3 regions of the Ruminococcus hominis genome follow, and region 2 is predicted to be linked to each of the others. Evidence: predicted binding sites of a transcription regulator. Region 2 holds the regulator's gene; each other region holds the start of a gene.
The links. The regulator Rex, encoded in region 2, represses fermentation and respiration genes when NADH is low (regulators of the CRP and FNR family bind a similar motif). The targets are predictions, from matches to a motif close to ATTGTTAANNNNTTAACAAT.
Positions count from the first base shown of each region.

Region 1: a site for Rex is predicted at 3,122-3,141, ahead of adhE (bifunctional acetaldehyde-CoA/alcohol dehydrogenase). Genes of this name have one in related genera too.
Region 3: a site for Rex is predicted at 2,543-2,562, ahead of hypB (hydrogenase nickel incorporation protein HypB). Genes of this name have one in related genera too.

Region 1 is NZ_JACOPE010000001.1:2,720,167-2,726,884, forward strand. It holds gene H8S40_RS12170 (aminoglycoside phosphotransferase family protein) at 1-39, opposite strand, end outside; gene adhE (bifunctional acetaldehyde-CoA/alcohol dehydrogenase) at 445-3,063, opposite strand; gene H8S40_RS12180 (bL17 family ribosomal protein) at 3,268-3,804, opposite strand; gene H8S40_RS12185 (DNA-directed RNA polymerase subunit alpha) at 3,921-4,880, opposite strand; gene rpsD (30S ribosomal protein S4) at 4,940-5,533, opposite strand; gene rpsK (30S ribosomal protein S11) at 5,567-5,962, opposite strand; gene rpsM (30S ribosomal protein S13) at 5,999-6,367, opposite strand.
Region 2 is NZ_JACOPE010000001.1:1,522,971-1,529,688, reverse strand. It holds gene alr (alanine racemase) at 1-447, opposite strand, end outside; gene H8S40_RS06765 (NAD(P)H-hydrate dehydratase) at 471-1,964, opposite strand; gene H8S40_RS06760 (redox-sensing transcriptional repressor Rex) at 2,158-2,805, opposite strand; gene abc-f (ribosomal protection-like ABC-F family protein) at 3,032-4,981, shown strand; gene H8S40_RS06750 (NADP-dependent isocitrate dehydrogenase) at 5,164-6,360, opposite strand; gene H8S40_RS06745 (GntR family transcriptional regulator) at 6,413-6,718, opposite strand, start outside.
Region 3 is NZ_JACOPE010000001.1:3,107,144-3,113,861, reverse strand. It holds gene H8S40_RS14180 (transketolase) at 1-614, shown strand, start outside; gene H8S40_RS14175 (transketolase family protein) at 602-1,540, shown strand; gene H8S40_RS14170 (hypothetical protein) at 1,619-1,894, opposite strand; gene H8S40_RS14165 (hypothetical protein) at 1,910-2,308, opposite strand; gene hypB (hydrogenase nickel incorporation protein HypB) at 2,606-3,274, shown strand; gene H8S40_RS14155 (FAD-dependent oxidoreductase) at 3,303-6,008, shown strand; gene H8S40_RS14150 (hydrogenase maturation nickel metallochaperone HypA) at 6,013-6,357, shown strand; gene H8S40_RS14145 (DUF5692 family protein) at 6,397-6,718, shown strand, end outside.

The sequences.
Region 1 (6,718 bases), 1.2 Mb from region 2:
GGAACGTTTTACGATTAATTTTTTGTTTTCAAGTTTCATAAGCCATGCCTCCTATTTATAAATTGATTTTCCATAACTGTTCTGTATCTTTGCAGTTATATTTTGTTTTTTCTTAACTTGGTTTTATTATACTACAACTTTTCTGAAAATAAAAGACTTTTTAAATATTTTTTAACAATCTTTTTTATCATTAAATAATTGTCTAATAATTAACAATATTTATGTTTTTGCTTTATTTTTAATTGAAACAAAGAATGTGCCTTAGCACATTCCTGCGCCTGCGGCGGTCGCTTGCGACACCTACATTGTACGCCACAGTGCGTATCCTAAGCGGAGCTTTTTTTTGTATATTAGGAAAATACTTTCCCAATATACAAAAAAGAAGTACAGCACTTATTGTGCTGTACTTCTCTTCGGAATATATAATCTGTCTAGGCAAAGATATTATTTACCATAATAGCATTTCAGATAGATTTCTTTCATCTCTTTCATCAATGGATATCTTGGGTTAGCTCCTGTACACTGGTCATTAAATGCCTGCTCTACCATGTCATCCAATGTATCAAGGAAGTATTTCTCATCAATACCATAATCTTTGATTGTTTTCTTAATACCAATCTTATCTTTGAGTGCTTCAAGTTTAGCAATGAAGTTTTCAAATACTTCTGCATCTGTATTTCCTGTACATCCTGCAAAACGTCCTAATTCAGCATATCTTGCAAGTGCGTGTGGATACTGATACTGTGAAAATGTTCCCATCTTAGTTGGTACTTCTGCTGCGTTGTATCTCATAACTTCTGTCAGGATTACAGCGTTAGCAACACCATGTGGTAAGTGGTGGAATGCTCCAAGTTTGTGAGCCATTGAGTGGTTCAGTCCAAGGAATGCATTTGCAAATGCCATACCTGCCATGCAAGAAGCGTTTGCCATTTCTTCACGAGCCTTAGGATCATTTGCTCCGTTATCGTATGCTGATGGGAGGTTTTCAAATACCATCTTAACAGCTTTCATAGCAAGACCATCTGTGTAATCTGTAGCCATGATAGAAACATAAGCCTCGATAGCATGTGTCATTACGTCGATACCTGATGCGCTTGTCAATCCCTTAGGCTGTGTCATCATATTATCAACATCTACGATTGCCATGTTAGGAAGCAATGCATAGTCTGCGATTGGCCATTTTACACCTGTTTCTGCATCTGTGATGATTGCAAATGGTGTAACCTCTGAACCTGTTCCTGAAGATGTAGGAATTGCTACAAAGTAAGCTTTCTCTCCCATCTTAGGGAATGTAAATACTCTCTTACGGATATCCATAAAGTCCATAGCCATATCTTCAAAGTTTGCTTCTGGATGCTCATACATTACCCACATAATTTTAGCTGCATCCATTGCTGATCCACCACCAAGAGCGATGATTGTGTCAGGCTCGAATGCTCTCATCTGGTCTACACCTTTCTGAGCACACTGTAATGTTGGGTCTGGAGCAACTTCAAAGAAGCATGTATGCTGAATTCCCATTTCGTCTAATTTTTCTTCGATTGGAGCTACATAACCATTTTTGTATAAGAATGAGTCTGTTACGATGAATGCTTTCTTCTTGTTCATTACTGTTCCAAGTTCATCAAGTGCCACTGGCATACATCCTTTCTTGAAGTATACCTTTTCAGGTGTTCTGAACCAAAGCATATTTTCTCTCCTCTCAGCAACTGTCTTGATATTGATCAAATGTTTTACTCCAACGTTCTCAGATACAGAGTTTCCTCCCCAAGAACCACATCCCAGTGTAAGTGATGGTGTCAGTTTGAAGTTATAAAGATCTCCAATTCCTCCCTGTGAAGAAGGTGTGTTGATCAATACACGACATGTCTTCATTGCAGCTGCATGTTTTGCAATTTTTTCTTTCTCTGCCGGATGAACATACAGTGATGATGTATGACCATATCCACCATCAGCTACAAGCTGTTCTGCCTTAGCAAGTGCTTCATCAAATGTTTTTGCTTTATACATAGCAAGTACTGGAGATAATTTTTCATGAGCGAACTCTTCTGAAATATCTACTGATTCAACTTCACCGATAAGGATCTTTGTACTTTCAGGAACTTTCACACCTGCAAGTTTTGCGATCTCGTATGCTGATTTTCCAGGAATCTTGCTGTTCAATGCTCCGTTAATAATGATTGTCTTACGAACTTTATCGAGTTCCTCACCTTTTTTAAGGAAGTAGCATCCACGATATTCAAATTCTTTCTTAGCTTCTTCGTAAACACTTTCAAGTACTGTTACTGACTGCTCTGAAGCACAGATCATACCATTATCAAATGTTTTTGAATGAATAATTGAGTTAACAGCCATTCTTACATCTGCTGTATCATCAATGATTACTGGTGTGTTACCAGCTCCAACACCAAGTGCAGGTTTTCCTGATGAATAAGCTGCTTTAACCATTCCAGGACCACCTGTTGCAAGGATGATATCTGCATCTTTCATAACTGTGTTTGTCAGTTCAAGTGATGGTGTATCGATCCATCCGATAATTCCTTCTGGAGCTCCAGCTTTTACAGCTGCCTCAAGAACAACTTTTGCTGCTGCAATTGTACATGCTTTTGCTGCTGGATGTGGGCTGATGATGATTGCGTTTCTTGTCTTCAAACAGATCAAAGTTTTGAAAATTGCTGTTGAAGTTGGGTTTGTTGTAGGAATTACTGCTGCTACCAATCCGATTGGTTCTGCAACTTTTTTAATTCCGAATGCTGGATCTTCTTCGATTACTCCGCATGTCTTTGTATTTTTATAAGCATTGTAAATATACTCTGCTGCATAATGATTCTTAATTACTTTATCTTCAACGATACCTCTCTGAGTCTCTTCTACTGCCATCTTAGCGAGTGGTATACGCTGTTTATTTGCTGCCATAGCAGCTTCATAAAAGATTTTATCTACCTGCTCCTGACTATAAGTTGCGAATACTTTCTGTGCTTCGCGCATTGCTTTCATTTTTGCTTCAAGTGTTTCTACACTATCTACGATCTCAGGTACTACAACTTCTTTTTTCTTTGCCATTTTGATTATTCCTCCGTAATTGAACGTCTCTTTCTTAATTACAAATACAGTATAACTTCTTGTTAAATATTTGTCAATGTATATTGTGTTAAATATTTAACGTTAATTTCTTAACTCTTTTTGTGCTAATTTCACAAATTTTCAAATTTAGAATAAAAAAGAGGATAGAGATTATCATCTCTATCCTCTGAAAAAATATTCTAATTAAACTAACTCAATTAAAACTTCCATAGCTGCATCACCTTTACGCTGGCCAATCTTAACGATTCTTGTATAACCACCGTTACGGTCTGCATACTTAGGAGCGATCTCTGTAAACAATTTGTCTACAACATCAACCTTCTTAGTATTTTTCTTCTTTCCTGCAGCTGCTGTAGGAACTTCTGTTACAGAATACAGAACTTTAGCCATCTGTCTTCTTGCATGAAGTCTGCTAGGCATATCTTTTTTGATTGTCTTTTCAACTTCATCATAAACAGTAACTTTCTTTCCGTCTACAACTTCTTTTACTCTCTTGCCATTCTCGTCTTTACGAGCAACTTTAGCTGTTACTGTAACTTCTTCGAAGTTATCTTTCTCTTTTACAGCCAGAGCGATCAGCTTCTCAGCTTCTTTACGAATCTCTTTAGCTTTTGCTTCTGTTGTAATGATTTTACCATTGTTTAACAATGCTGTTACCTGGTTTCTGATTAAGGCTTTTCTCTGAGCAGAAGTTCTGCCGAGTTTTCTATATTTTGCCATTGTACTTATCCTCCATAATTTACATTTGGTTATGCGTCTTCGGGCTTATTAATCAAATGCTCTGTCCGCACACATCGGTCTTACCGGACAGAAATTTAAATATTAAGCAAATCTAATTATTCCTCACCGGAATTAAGCTCAAGTCCAAGTTCCTTAAGCTTAGCAAGTACTTCTTCCAAAGACTTACGTCCAAGGTTACGTACTTTCATCATATCTTCTGATGTTTTATTTGTAAGTTCTTCAACTGTATTGATTCCTGCTCTCTTCAGACAGTTGTAGGAACGTACTGACAATTCAAGTTCGTCGATGCTCATCTCAAGAACTTTTTCTTTCTCATCATCCTCTTTTTCGATCATAACTTCTGCAGCCTGAGCTACTTCTGAAAGATCAATGAAGAGTTTCAAATGTTCGCTGAGTACTTTCGCAGCAAGGCTGACAGCCTCGTCTGGAAGCAATGTACCTTTTGTCCATACATCCAATGTCAGTTTATCATAATCTGTAACCTGACCTACACGTGTATTCTGAACAGTCATATTGACACGTTCAACCGGAGTATAAACAGAATCAATCGGAATTACACCAATTGGTAAATCATCGCTCTTGTTCTTGTCTGCGCTCACGTATCCTCTGCCTTTTGTAATGGTCATTTCCATATACAATTTGCTGTCTTTACCACCACTTAATGTAGCAATGACCTGCTCAGGATTCATAATCTCAATATCAGAGTCTGCCTGGATATCAGCACCTGTTACAACGCCTTCTCCTTCAAATTCGATATAAGCAGTTTTCACTTCATCAGATTCAGATGAATTTTTGATTGCAAGAGATTTCAAGTTCATGATAATCTCTGCTACATCTTCCTTTACACCTGGAATGGAACTGAATTCATGTAAAACACCATCAATCTTTACAGAACTGATAGCAGCTCCCGGAAGAGAAGAAAGCATAATTCTTCTCATGGAGTTACCTAATGTGATTCCATAACCTCTTTCAAGTGGTTCTACAACGAATCTTCCATATTTCTTATCTTCTGAAATATCAGTAATTTCAATATTCGGTTTATTAAAATCAAACACTACACAGACCCTCCTTATGGGTTTAAAAATGTTGAGGGATACGATATTAATTCCAATTATTATTTAGAATATAACTCGACGATCAACATCTCATCAACAGGAACATCGATTGCTTCTCTCTTAGGAAGTTCTTTTACTTCACCTTTGAGGTTTTCAGCATCAACTTCCAACCAATCAGGAACCATGTTTCCAGCTGTTACTTCAAGAATGTCTTTGTATCTCTGAGAACCTTTGTTTTTCTCTTTGATTTCGATAACATCTCCAGCTTTTACAAGGTAAGAAGGAATGTTCACCTGTTTACCATTAACAAGTACATGTTTGTGGTCAACAATCTGTCTAGCTTCTTTTCTTGTTCTAGCAAATCCCATACGGAACATTACGTTGTCCAGTCTGGATTCAAGAAGAACCATAAGGTTATCACCTGTCATTCCTTCCTGCTGTTTTGCTTTTGCATAGTAGTTTCTGAAAGGTTTTTCCAGAACACCATAGATAAATTTAGCTTTCTGTTTTTCACGTAACTGAAGACCATACTCGCTCATTTTTCTATTAGATCTTTTTAACTGTCTGTTAGATTTTTTATTAATTCCTAAATAGATTGGGTCCATACCTAATGAACGGCATCTTTTAAGAACTGGAACTCTATTTACTGCCATTTTCGCTTCCTCCTAATTAATCGCGTTTAATCACTAGACTCTTCTACGTTTCGGTGGACGGCATCCGTTATGTGGTACCGGAGTAACGTCTTTGATACTTACAACATCGATTCCGCAAGCCTGCAATGCACGGATTGCTGCTTCTCTACCTGATCCTGGTCCTTTAACGAAAACGTCTACTGTCTTCAATCCATGGATCAATGCTGCTTTAGCTGCTGTCTCAGCTGCCATCTGTGCTGCATATGGAGTAGATTTTCTTGAACCTTTAAATCCCAGACCGCCTGCACTTGCCCATGAAAGAGCATTTCCCTGTGCATCTGTTAATGTAACGATTGTATTGTTAAAAGATGCCTGAATATGAGCCTGTCCTCGTTCAACGTTTTTCTTGACACGTTTCTTTGTCACTTTTTTTGTAACTTTTTTAGCCATTATAAACTAACCTACTTTCTTCGAATCTTTAATTAATTATTTTTTCTTGTTTGCTACAGTTCTCTTAGGACCTTTACATGTTCTTGCATTAGTCTTAGTTTTCTGTCCACGTACTGGAAGTCCTTTTCTGTGACGGATTCCACGATAGCATCCGATTTCTTTTAATCTCTTGATGTTCAGCTGGATCTCTCTTCTAAGATCTCCTTCTACAACCTGAGTTGCATCGATTACTTCACTGATTTTCTTTACATCTTCACTTGTTAAATCTCTTACACGAGTGCTTGGATCAATTCCTGCCTCTGCTAAGATACGGTTTGAACTTGTTCTTCCAATTCCATAGATATAAGTTAAACCGATTTCTACACGTTTGTCTCTTGGTAAGTCTACACCTGCAATACGAGCCATGTGTCTTTCCTCCATTTTGAATCATTTTTAATATTGTCTTTAACTGGAACAATAATCCTGTCGGACTATCATTCAGGCCGATGATATTCATCTGCCCTTTCCCGGTACGTCAATCCTTACGCAATAGTCCGGGTATTAGAAGCAATATACAATCGCACTCTGACAGTTCTGTGATCGAACCGGACTTCCTGCTGTGAACGACATTCCATCCCTCGGCCAGATGCTTCGAACACCGCTCTATCGGTACCTGTATGATAGAGGACCGGTGTATCCTTACTGTATATTAAACAAGTTCACACACATCCTGGTGTGTCCCTCGTCAGCCGCCTAATTAATAAAACACTATTGAGA
Region 2 (6,718 bases):
AATATCTGCCGTTTCATCCGATACTGCAAAACCAATACGTCCCATTCCTGTATCGATTTTAATATGCAAATATGCCGTTTTATTTAATTTAACAGCCTGTTTTGATATTTCTATTGCCATTTCTTCTGTATATGTAGCAGGACGTACTTCGTAACGGATCATATCCTCATACTGATCTGGAAATACACATCCCAATACAAGAATTGGCTTACAAATTCCAGCCTTACGCAAGAGAGCAGCTTCATCAAGACTAGCTGTCGCATAACCCCATACATAATCTACTGATTCGAACATTCTGGCAATCGGAATCGCACCATGTCCATATCCATCTGTTTTAATAACCGCAACCAACTTTGCTCCTGTTCCGATTCGCTCCTTCATTTGTTCCATGTTATATGCAATTGCATCCAGATCAATTTTTGCATACACACGTGTATATTGTTTCATGTTCTATTCCTCCATATCAAATGTTACTGTTCTACCTGCTTTAGTACATCTTTTATTCCTGAAATCAAATCTTCTGCCAGTACACTGTAAACGCCACAGCTTTTTTTTGCATAATCTCCTCCGTTTGCATGAAGATACACTCCTGACACAACACTATCATACAAATTCATATGTTGTGCTGTAAGCCCTGTGATCACTCCAGCAAGAACATCTCCCGAACCTGCTTTTGCCATCGCACTATTTCCTGCAGTATTTACAAATAAAGGATGATTCTCTTTTGCTACAAGCGTACGAGCGTCTTTCAACGCACAAACAACAGGATACCGTTTCACAAAATCAGTCAATATATTCATACGATCTGCATTTAATTTTGCGACCGAGCACTTTAAAAGTCTCGTCATTTCCTTCATGTGTGGAGTTAATGCTATCGGAAATGTACTTTCTTCAAGCAATTCCATCTTTTCAGATAAAAGATTGATTCCATCTGCATCAATAATACATGGGACTTTACAGAATTGAAATACCCCTTGTAATAATTTATCTGCTGTTTTTTCCTGGCCAAGTCCACATCCAATACATACAACATCTGCCCAATTTAATAATTGTTTCAATTCTTCTTCAGAATATTCTGTATAAGTGGAGATAATTGCTTCTGGCAGCAGTTGTTGAAGAATGCTTCTATTTTCTTTGGCAGTATATATCTGAACAAGCCCTGCTCCGCTTACATATGCTGCTTTTGCACTTAAATATGCTGCTCCGGCCATTCCCTTGCTTCCGGTAATCATAAGCACTTTCCCATATGTTCCTTTATGTGAATTTGCCACACGTTTCGGCAGACATGTGCAAAGATCATCTTGTTCCAGTGTATAACATATTTCTATATTATTTTGATAAAGTTCTGTATTGATACCGATTGATTTTACAACTACTTCTCCTGCAAAATCTTTTCCCGGATACAGAACAGTTCCTAGTTTCTCACATTGTACAGAAACCGTCAAGTCCGCTTTAAACGCTATACCTAAAATTTTTCCGTCCAAAGAATTGACTCCCGAGGGTATATCTACCGCAACTTTATATCCTTTCATTGCATTTAAACACTCTATCACAGAAGCATATTTACCGCTTATCTCCCGGCAAAGTCCAACGCCAAAAATCGCATCTACGATCACACCATACTCTTCATCAGGAATTTCTGTCTCTATCGATATCCCAATATTTTTACAAATACAATATTGTTGTTTACATTCATCGCTCATTGACTCTGTTTTTCCAACAAATGCAATTCCTACGGAATAATTCTCATCATGTAACAATCTTGCGATTGCAAATCCGTCTCCTCCATTATTTCCGGAGCCACAAACTATCAGTATCTTTTTATTCTTCTGAACTTTCGATTTTATAACCTCAGCAATTCCCAATGCAGCTCTCTCCATTAGCACCAGAGATGGAATTCCTATTTCATGAATCGTGTGTGCGTCAGCTTTTTGCATCCAATTTCCAGTAGGCAAATATCTCATTTTTACTCATCCTTTCTCAAAGCACGAAATAAAATAATTTTCTCCAAACTATGAGAAACACGCTTCGCGAGTTTCTCAAGTTATCGCGGCAGTCGCCAAGGTCTCGTGCAAGCACGGACTTTGGCTCGTTGCTCGCGTAAATACAAATAACGTGCAAAAGCATTAAACAACCCTTTTGCACGTTATGATACTTCTAATCTTCCCCGTGTTCTTCTTTGTATCGGGTAATATTATAGGACAACTTCATCAAGCTATCAGATAAATGGACACTTTCTACAATCACATCTTTCGGAAGATTCAAATCTGTATGTGCAAAATTCCAAATTGCTTTAATACCATTACGTACCAGAATATCAGATACTTCAACCGCTTTTGTTTTTGGAATTGTGAGTGCCGCAATATCAATATTTTCTTCCTGAAGAACTGTCTCTAATTCATCCATCATTCGAATTGGAATGTCTCTGATCACTTTTCCTTTCAATTCAGGATTCACATCAAAGATTCCCTTTAAAATAAATCCGTTTCTTGCAAAAGATGCATAATTTGCAAGTGCCTGTCCTAAATTACCTGCTCCTATGATTACCATATTGTGACTCTGGTCCAATCCCAGTATCTTGCCAATCTCCGTGCGAAGATACTTTACATTATAACCATATCCTTGTTGGCCAAATCCACCAAAATTATTCAAATCCTGGCGAATCTGTGATGCTGTTACATGCATTTTTTTACTTAAATCACTTGATGATATTCTTTCTACTCCGGCTTCATTGAGTTCACCAAGATATCTGTAATATCTTGGAAGTCTCCCAATAACAGCTTTTGATATTCCTCTTGACTCCACACTTATCGTCCTCCAAATATAAACTATATCTATTATAAAGTTTTATTTTAACAAAGTCAAACTTTTGACATACTTTTTTTGTATTTTATCTAAAATTTTTTTATATTTCGTCGGTTTTCACACTATTTTATCTGAATTTTTTTGTGAAACCTAAATTCTTTAGTTGTATTTTATCTAAATTTCGATATAATGAATACGATATGCTTAAATATAGGAGGATGTATATATGATACTTGCATGTCATAATCTAAATAAATCTTTCGGGGAACGCATCATTGTAAAAGATGGTTCTTTCCATATTGAAGATAGAGAAAAGGTTGCTTTTGTCGGTGTGAATGGTGCCGGAAAATCAACAATTTTAAAAATGATCATTGGCGAAGAGCCAACAGACAGCGGGAATATTGTTCTTACAAAAGGGAAAACAATTGGTTATCTTGCACAGCAGCAAAATCTAATCAGTGGAAATAGTATTTACGAAGAATTAAAAACTGCAAAAGCAGACATTATAAAACTTGAAGAACAAATTCGTACGATTGAACACGAATTAAAGGGCTTATCCGGTGATGAATTACAGACTCGCTTGAATACTTACAACCGTCTGATGTCTGAATTTGAATCCAAGAACGGATATGCATATGAAAGTGAAATCATAGGGGTGTTAAAAGGACTTGGTTTTCAGGAAAATGAGTTTTCAAAGGAAGCCAGCACGCTATCAGGTGGACAAAAAACGCGTGTTTCCTTAGGCAAACTTCTGTTAACAAAACCAGATATCCTATTATTAGATGAGCCGACCAACCATTTGGACTTAAATTCTATATCCTGGTTAGAAACATATCTGTTAAATTACCCGGGAGCTGTATTCATCGTATCACATGACCGTTTCTTCTTAAACAGAGTCGTAACTAAGGTTGTTGAAATAGATCAAGGGCATCTTCGTATGTATAATGGTAATTATAAAGATTACGCCGAAAAAAAACGTCAGTTACGCGATGCACAGATGAAAGAATATTTAAATCAACAAAGAGAAATCAAACACCAAGAGGCAGTAATTGAAAAATTAAAATCTTTTAATCGAGAAAAATCTATCAAGCGTGCTGAAAGCCGCGAAAAAATGCTTGACAAAATAGAACGTATTGACAAACCGATGGATTCCACACAGGAAATGCATTTTGAGCTGAATCCATCTTGTATCAGTGGTAATGATGTTTTAACAGTTGAACATTTAACAAAAAGATTTGAGACGCAAACCCTGTTTTCCGATATTTCATTTGAAATCAAACGTGGTGAGCATGTTGCAATCATCGGAGATAACGGAACCGGAAAAACAACTTTATTAAAAATTTTAAATCAGGTATTAGATGCCGATGAAGGTGCTTTTACTTTAGGTTCTAAGGTAAAGATTGGATACTATGATCAGGAGCACCACGTACTTCATGATAATAAGACTATTTTTGAAGAAATTTCCGATGACTATCCATCACTAACAAATACTCAGATTCGAAACACTTTAGCTGCTTTTCAGTTTACTGCAGACGATGTGTTTAAACTCATCCGTGATTTAAGCGGTGGTGAAAAAGGTCGTGTTTCGCTTGCAAAATTAATGCTCTCCGAAGCAAACTTTTTGATTCTTGATGAGCCCACAAACCATTTGGATATCACTTCAAAGGAAATTCTTGAGCAGGCCTTAAACGATTATACCGGAACAATCTTATATGTTTCTCATGACCGTTATTTTATTAATCAGACTGCTTCACGTATTTTGGAATTGGTAAACCAGACATTTGTAAATTACATTGGAAACTATGACTATTATCTTGAGAAAAAAGAGGAATTAACTGCAAAATATGCTCCTGTTTCTCCGGAAACTTCTGTCAATTCAAAAGTTACTAATCCAAACACTTTTTCTGAATCTCAGGAGCCTTTTGGTCAAAAGTTAAGTTGGCAAGAGCAGAAAGAAGCACAGGCTCGTGAGCGAAAGCGTAAAAATGATTTAAAAAAGACAGAAGAACGAATTGCTGTTTTAGAAACACGAAATCAGGAAATTGATGAATTGATGACACAAGAAGATATTTATTCTAATTCTGTAAAATGTCAGGAACTCGCTATTGAAAAATCTTCAAATGAAGAAGAATTAGAAACCCTTTATGAACAATGGGCTGATTTAGCCGAAGAATAGATATATTTCAGAACAAAGAATGTGCTTTGCACATTCTTGCGCCTGCGGCGGTCGCTTGCGACACCTACATTGTACGCCGCAGTGCGCATCCTTAGCGGAGCGATTTTTATATATTAGGAAAGCACTTTCCTAATATATAAAAAAGACACCCTCTCACCTTAGATTGGGTGTCTTTCATATATTTATAATCTTTTTGCAATTGCTTTAATAAATTCTTCACTATTGAGAACTGTTGGATTTTCTATTGTAGTAATAAGTGCAAGATCTTTTGTCATCTCTCCTGCTTCAATTGTATCAATTGTTGCCTTGTCAAGACGATCTGCAAATTCCATTAATTCTGCATTTCCATCCATCTCACCACGTTTTCTAAGTGCTCCTGTCCATGCAAAAATAGTTGCTACAGAGTTTGTAGATGTCTCTTCACCCTTCAGATGTTTGTAGTAGTGGCGCTGTACTGTACCATGAGCTGCTTCATATTCATAGTATCCATCTGGAGAAACAAGTACAGATGTCATCATTGCAAGGGAACCAAATGCAGAAGAAACCATATCACTCATAACATCTCCATCATAGTTCTTACATGCCCAGATATAACCACCTTCTGATTTCATTACGCGTGCAACTGCATCATCAATCAGTGTATAGAAATACTCAATTCCAGCTTCTTTAAATTTTCCATCGTACTCAGCGTCATAAATTTCCTGGAAAATATCTTTAAATGTATGGTCATATTTCTTAGAAATTGTATCTTTTGTCGCAAACCATAAATCTTGTTTTGTATCTAATGCGTAGTTGAAACAGCTTCTTGCAAAACTTTCGATAGAGGAATTAATATTGTGCATACCCTGTACAATACCCGGTCCGTCAAACTCATGTACGAGTTCTTTTGTCTGTGTTCCGTCTTCTGCTGTATAAACCAATTCTACTTTTCCGGCAGCAGGAATTTTCATTTCAGATCCCTTATATACATCTCCATATGCATGTCTTGCAATTGTGATTGGTTTTTTCCAATTTTTTACACAAGGTTCGATTCCTTTCACAACGATTGGTGCACGAAAAACAGTTCCATCCAAAATTGCACGAATTGTTCCATTTGGGCTCTTCCACATTTCTTTAAGATCGTATTCATCCATACGAGCTGCGTTCGGAGTAATTGTCGCACATTTTACAGCAACCTTATATTTTTTTGTCGCAATTGCCGAATCAATCGTTACCTGATCATTTGTTTCATTTCTATGTTCCAGACCCAAATCATAATATTCTGTATTCAGTTCAATAAATGGTTCCAACAAATTCTCTTTGATCATCTTCCAGAGAATTCTTGTCATTTCATCTCCATCCATTTCAACGATAGGTGTTGCCATTTTGATTTTTGCCATTTTTTCGTCCTCCTATGTTTTCTTTTTTCAAACATTTTATTTTGAACTAGCACTATTCTGTTTCGTCATATCCTTGTTTTTTTAAATTCTGAATCACATGCATAATATGTTCATTTGCCAACTGCTCAGCTAAATCTGTATCTTTATCTTTAATCGCACGTAAAATCTGTTTATGTTCTCGAATTGATTTTCTGGCACGTTCCTCAGAAATAACTGAAGACTTTCTGGCGCGCTGTACAAATTTGTGAAAATCAATCATCGTACGACTTAATATTCTGCTTCCGCTTGCCTCATAAAGCACTGTATGGAATCTTCCATCTAATACGGTCACCTGCTCTGCATTACTTCCTCCTTCTTT
Region 3 (6,718 bases), 1.6 Mb from region 2:
CTGCATTGGCACACAGAGGATATTTCCCTGTAGAAGATTTGAAAACACTTCGTCATACAGGTTCTTATCTGCAGGGACATCCGGATATGAAACATATCCCGGGTGTAGATATGTCATCTGGTTCACTTGGACAGGGAATTTCAGCCGCAGTAGGTATGGCACTTGCTGCAAAATTGTCTAATGAAGATTATCGTGTATATACACTTCTTGGAGATGGTGAAATTCAGGAAGGACAGGTATGGGAGGCATCTATGCTCGCAGGTTCCCGTAAACTGGACAACCTGGTTGTGATTGTAGATAATAATAATTTACAGATTGACGGAACAATTGAAGAGGTAAACTCTCCATATCCAATTGATAAGAAATTCGAAGCATTCAATTTCCATGTAATTACAATTAATGGTAATGATATGGATGAGATTGCAGCAGCTTTGAAAGAAGCAAGAGAGACAAAGGGAATGCCGACAGCAATTATTGCAAAGACAACAAAAGGAAAAGGTGTTTCCTTCATGGAGAATGCAGTAGGCTGGCATGGAAAAGCTCCAAACGATGAAGAATATAAGATCGCAATGGAAGATTTAGAGAAAGCAGGTGAAGCATTATGTCAGAAGTAAAGAAGATCGCAACGAGAGATAGTTATGGTAATGCTTTAGTTGAGCTTGGTAAAGAACATGACAATTTAGTTGTTCTGGATGCCGACCTGGCAGCAGCAACAAAGACGGGTGTGTTCAAAAAAGAATTTCCGGAGAGACATATTGACTGTGGTATCGCAGAAGGTAATATGGTAGGTGTAGCAGCAGGACTGGCAGCAGCAGGAAAGGTTCCATTTGCAAGTTCTTTTGCAATGTTTGCAGCCGGACGTGCATTTGAGCAGATTCGTAACTCTGTTGCATATCCACATTTAAATGTAAAGATCGGAGCAACTCATGCAGGTATTTCTGTAGGAGAGGACGGAGCAACTCACCAGTGTAACGAAGATATCGCACTGATGCGTTCAATTCCGGGAATGGTTGTTCTCAATCCATCCGATGATGTAGAAGCAAGAGCTGCTGTAAAAGCTGCTTATGAGTATGAAGGACCGGTTTATTTGAGATTTGGCCGTCTGGCAGTGCCGGTTATCAATGATAGAGAAGATTACAAATTTGAGATGGGTAAAGGTGTTGTTCTTCGTGAAGGAAAAGACCTTACAATCGTAGCCAGCGGACTTCCGGTTGCAAATTGTCTGGAAGTGGCAGAAAGATTATCTGCAGAAGGAATTGAAGCGAAAGTGATCAATATCCATACAATCAAACCTCTGGACGAAGATCTAATCGTTGCAGCAGCAAAAGAGACAGGTAAAGTAGTTACAGTTGAAGAACATTCTGTGATCGGCGGACTTGGAAGTGCAGTATGTGATGTGCTTTCAGAGAAAGCTCCAACAAAAGTTCTGAAGATTGGTGTGAATGATGTGTTTGGAGAATCCGGACCGGCATTAGAACTGCTTAAGAAATATGGTTTGGATACAGATGGAATTTATGAGAAAGTGAAAGCTTTCTGCTAAGATAAGAACCGAATAGGGACGGAGTTAGGCGGCTTTTTCGTATGAAAAAAGCCGCCTAATTTCATCCCTATTCGGTTCTTATACTGTTTTTCTTCTATGAGCAAAAGTGGTTAATCCCCATAATACAACTCCACAAATGATAACTACAATTCCAAGAAAAGTATCATTAAGGCTCAAATCGAAAAATGCTTCTCCCTCCCGTAATTGAAAAACACCATCAATTGACCACATCAGTGTTGCACCCCAATACATTAATGCAAGTTTATGCAACTGGAATTGTTGGATAAACTGTGGGTGTGAGAAACAAATTATGCTTGTGAAGACCGCTGCAAGAAAAGTTAATATCAAACACATAAACAATTCCTCCTACTAATCAGTAATTATAGATTTGTCGGACTGTTTTTTTAGTGCCATATAACAAACAGCAACTGCAATAAACCATGTAAATGTAACTGTAAGAGCCATAGCAGTACCTACGGTTGCAATTTCGGTCAACATAGGACTAATGTCATTTGGATTGTTTAGCGCAGTAAGGAAAGGAAACCAGGGAACAATCTCGCCGTGCCAGATGTGTTCGATAAGAAGCAGAAAACTTCCTCCCCATAAGAGTGTGCTTAACCATTGCAGTTTCTGAACAAGGTAAGATGAAAATGTGACAGATTCCTGCTGTTTAGATTCAGAAGAATTGTCCTTGCTTACCTTGCGATTGTGATGTGCGGCTGCAGATACAACGATTGCTTCGGTAGCCGGTGCTAAAAAGCATGCCATGTAAAAACCCCCTTTAAATAAAATAGTGTAATATTGAAAATTACCTTTCGAATAGTTACAAAGTATCATATTAAATAGTGAGTGTCAAGTAAGGCTGGAATAAAAAAGAATGTTCTGGTTATACCAGATACCAAAACGAGAAAAAACGAATTAAATAAAAGAAAATGAGAAAATATTAGTGTGAAATACACGAAAAAATCAAGATAAATTGACAAAAATCGTGCAAAATAATATAATGATAGAAAAATGACAATAATTGGTATAGCCAATTATTAATAAACAGAAGGAGGAAATGTAATGGGGAAATTCAGAACGCTGGAAATTAAGCAGAGTGTCTTTGCGGATAATGATAAACGAGCGGATGAAGTGAGAAAAGAATTGAAAGAAAAAAAGGTCTATCTTTTAAATTTAATGTCATCACCTGGTTCTGGGAAGACAACGACATTAACAAGAACGATAGAAGCATTAAAGAATCAGATTCGAATCGGAGTGATGGAAGCGGATATTGATTCTGATGTGGATGCTAAGACTATTTCAGAATTAGGTGTGAAAGCGATCCAGTTACATACAGGTGGAATGTGTCATCTGGATGCAGATATGACAGCACAAGGATTAGAAGGATTGGAGACGGGGGATATAGATCTGGCAATTCTGGAAAATGTGGGGAATCTTGTCTGTCCTGCTGAATTTGATACAGGAGCAGTAAAAAATGCAATGATCTTAAGTGTACCGGAAGGGGATGACAAACCATTAAAATATCCATTGATGTTTTCAATTTGCGATGTTGTATTGATTAATAAGATAGATGTTATGCCGTATTTTGATTTCGATATGGAAGCTTGCAAAAAAAATATTTTAATGCGTAATCCGAATGCAAAGATTATTCCGATTTGTGCGAAAACAGGAGAAGGGATAGATAAGTGGGCAGACTGGCTTCTGAATGAAGTAAAGATTTGGCAAGAATAAAAATTAAAATGAAAGGAGGGGCAAAATTATGGCTGAAGAGAGAGAACTGATTTTGAAACTGGGACAGAAAGTCACAGATAGGATTGGTCACAAAGTTACAGTAGATGATCCGGAATATTGGGGACTGGCCGGAGTTGTAACAGATGAGATGGCTGAGGTAGCATTGAAGATGAAAGTCCGAAAACCGATGACATTTTCACAGCTTTTAAAAGCCACAGGAAAAGAAGAAAAAGAACTGCAGAAATTGTTGGATGACATGAGTGAGATTGGGCTTCTGGAATACAACTGGGAGAATCCGAAAAAAGAAAAACAATATGTACTTCCAATGTTTGTTCCGGGAAGCGCAGAGTTCTTCAACATGAATGAAGAACGATTAAAAGAACATCCGGAACTGGCTCATTTTTTTGAACGTATGTCAAGGCTTCCGCTTGAGAAGGTAACTCCAATGGTACCGCCTGGAGGAGCTGGAATCGGAATGCATGTAATACCGGTGGAAAAAGCAATCGAGATGGAGAATCAGTCAGTAGATATTGAACATATTTCGCATTGGCTAAAAAAATATGATGGAAAATACGCAGCCAGTCCATGTTCTTGTCGATTGTCCAGAAAAACATATGGGGAAGGCTGTGCAGATGATCCGGCAGACTGGTGTATTGCGGTAGGTGATATGGCAGACTATGTTGTTGAGACAAATAAAGGTGGCAGATATATTACTTATGATGAAGTGATAGATATTTTAAAACGTGCAGAAGATAATGGATTTGTTCATCAGATTACAAATATAGACGGCGAAAATAAGATTTTTGCAATCTGTAACTGTAATGTTAATGTTTGTTATGCGTTACGTACATCACAGTTATTTAATACTCCGAACATGTCTCGTTCTGCATACGTGGCGAGAGTGTCAACCGAAGACTGTGTGGCATGTGGACGCTGCGTAGAATTTTGTCCGGCTGGAGCAGTAAAGCTTGGGCAGAAGCTTTGTACGAATGAGGGTATGATTGAATACCCGAAGCAGGAACTCCCGGATGCAGCAAAATGGGGACCGGAAAAGTGGACAGAAGATTATAGAGACAAGAATCGTATCAATTGTTATGATACAGGAACTGCTCCATGTAAAACGGCCTGTCCTGCCCACATTGCAGTTCAGGGATATTTGAAAAAGGCAGCTCAGGGTAAATATCAGGATGCACTTGCATTAATAAAAAAAGAAAATCCATTCCCGGCGGTGTGTGGAAGAGTATGCAACAGGCGATGTGAAGATGCATGCACGAGGGGAACTATCGACCAGGCAGTAGCGATAGACGAAGTGAAGAAATTTATTGCTGAACAGGATTTGCATGCGGAAACAAGATATATTCCACCAATTATTCCGCCTACAACAGGACGTCTTTTCGATGAGAAAGTAGCAATCATTGGAGCTGGTCCGGCAGGATTAAGCTGTGCATTTTATCTTGCAGAAAAAGGATATTGTCCGGTGGTATTTGAAAAAAATGAAAAACCGGGCGGAATGCTTCGATATGGAATCCCATCCTTTAAATTAGAGAAAGATGTAATTGATGCAGAAATCGAAGTGATTCGTGAGATGGGTGTAGAAATTCGTTGTGGTGTTGAGATTGGAAAAGATATCACGTTAGATGAATTACGAAATCAAGGCTATAAAGCATTTTACATTGCAATTGGATGCCAGGGTGGAAGATTGCCTGGAATTCCGGGAGAAGATGCAGATGGAGTTATGACTGCGGTCGAGTTACTTCGAACAGTTGGAGAAGATGAAAAATATCCGATAACTGGCAATGTGGTAGTTATCGGAGGTGGTAATGTAGCAATTGATGTGGCGAGAACAAGTCAGCGATGTGGTGCAGGCTCTGTTCAAATGTATTGTCTGGAAAGCAGAGAAACAATGCCGGCTTCTTTAGAAGAAATTCAAGAAGCAGAAGAAGAGGAAATCCAGATTAACTGTGGTTGGGGACCGAAAGAAGTTCTTGTAAAAGACGGAAAAGTGACAGGAATTGTTTTGAAAAAATGTGTATCTGTATTTGATGAAGAAGGCAGATTTGCTCCGAAATATGATGAGGATGACGTAATCACAGTAGCGTGTGAACATGTATATTTCAGTGTCGGTCAGAGTATTGAATGGGGAAATCTTTTGGAAAACAGTAAGGTTGAATTAGGACGCGGTAATGGAGCTGTTGCAGATTCACTTACATATCAGACGGCAGAGCCTGATGTGTTTGTCGGCGGAGATGTTTATACAGGTCCAAAGTTTGCGATCGATGCAATTGCAGCAGGAAAAGAAGGCGCAGTATCAATCCATCGCTTTGTGCAGCCGAATAGCAGTCTTACAATAGGAAGAAACCGAAGAGAATTTATTGAACTTGATAAAGAAAATTTGAAGGTTAGTGAATATGATAATGGCTCAAGACAAATTCCGGGCATGGATAAGCAGATTGATGCCAAGAAATCTTTCCGGGATGCACATTTAACATTTACAGAAGAGCAGGTTAAAGCAGAGACAGCAAGATGCCTGGGATGCGGAGCATCTATTGTAGATGAGAACAAATGTATTGGATGTGGTGTCTGCACAACAAAATGTGAGTTTGATGCGATTCATTTATTTAGAGAAAACCCAGATTGCAGTAAAATGGTGAAGTCAGAAGATAAGATGAAAGCAATCCTGCCATATGCCTTGAAGCGCGGAATTAAGATTAAGTTTGGTAAGAAAGAGAAGTAGGATTATGCATGAACTAGGTATCGTGTTTCATATTATAGACAGCCTTGAAAAGATAGCAGTAGAAAATAAGCTCAGCGAAGTTGCAAGTGTGACCCTAGAAATCGGGGAAGTATCCGGAGTTGTTGATTCTTATTTGAAGGACTGCTGGAAATGGGCAGTAAATAAGCATGAATTTATAAAAGGTGCAGAATTGATCACGGAAGAAATTCCGGCAGTCAGTTTTTGTGAGGATTGCCAAAAATCTTACGGAACAGTTGAGTATGGACGGACGTGTCCGTATTGTTCCGGAGAAAAAACATATTTATTAACAGGGAATGAATTTAATATTAAAGAAATTGAAGCATGTTGATGATGAAAAAATGGCATGCAAAAAGAGGAGGAATGTAACATGTTATTTCAAATTTATGGAGAGGGAGCCGGCTGGCAATTATTAGGATGGCTGCTTGTATTTACCTGTCTTGTGCTTGCAAATGAATTTGCAAGAAGAAGTAAAATGGGCGGTATTATCTGCTTTGGAGTGATTCCGGTATTGTTGACAGTATATTTTATTGCAATTTATGTTTGTGCGGCTTTGGGAATGGACTGGGCATTGAACAATGATACTTATGTGCATATGACAAGCTGGTTCCATTATGCGAAATTATATGCAGCTACGGCTGGATGTATTGGGTTTATGATGTTAAAATACAAATGGGGAATCGGAAAAACAG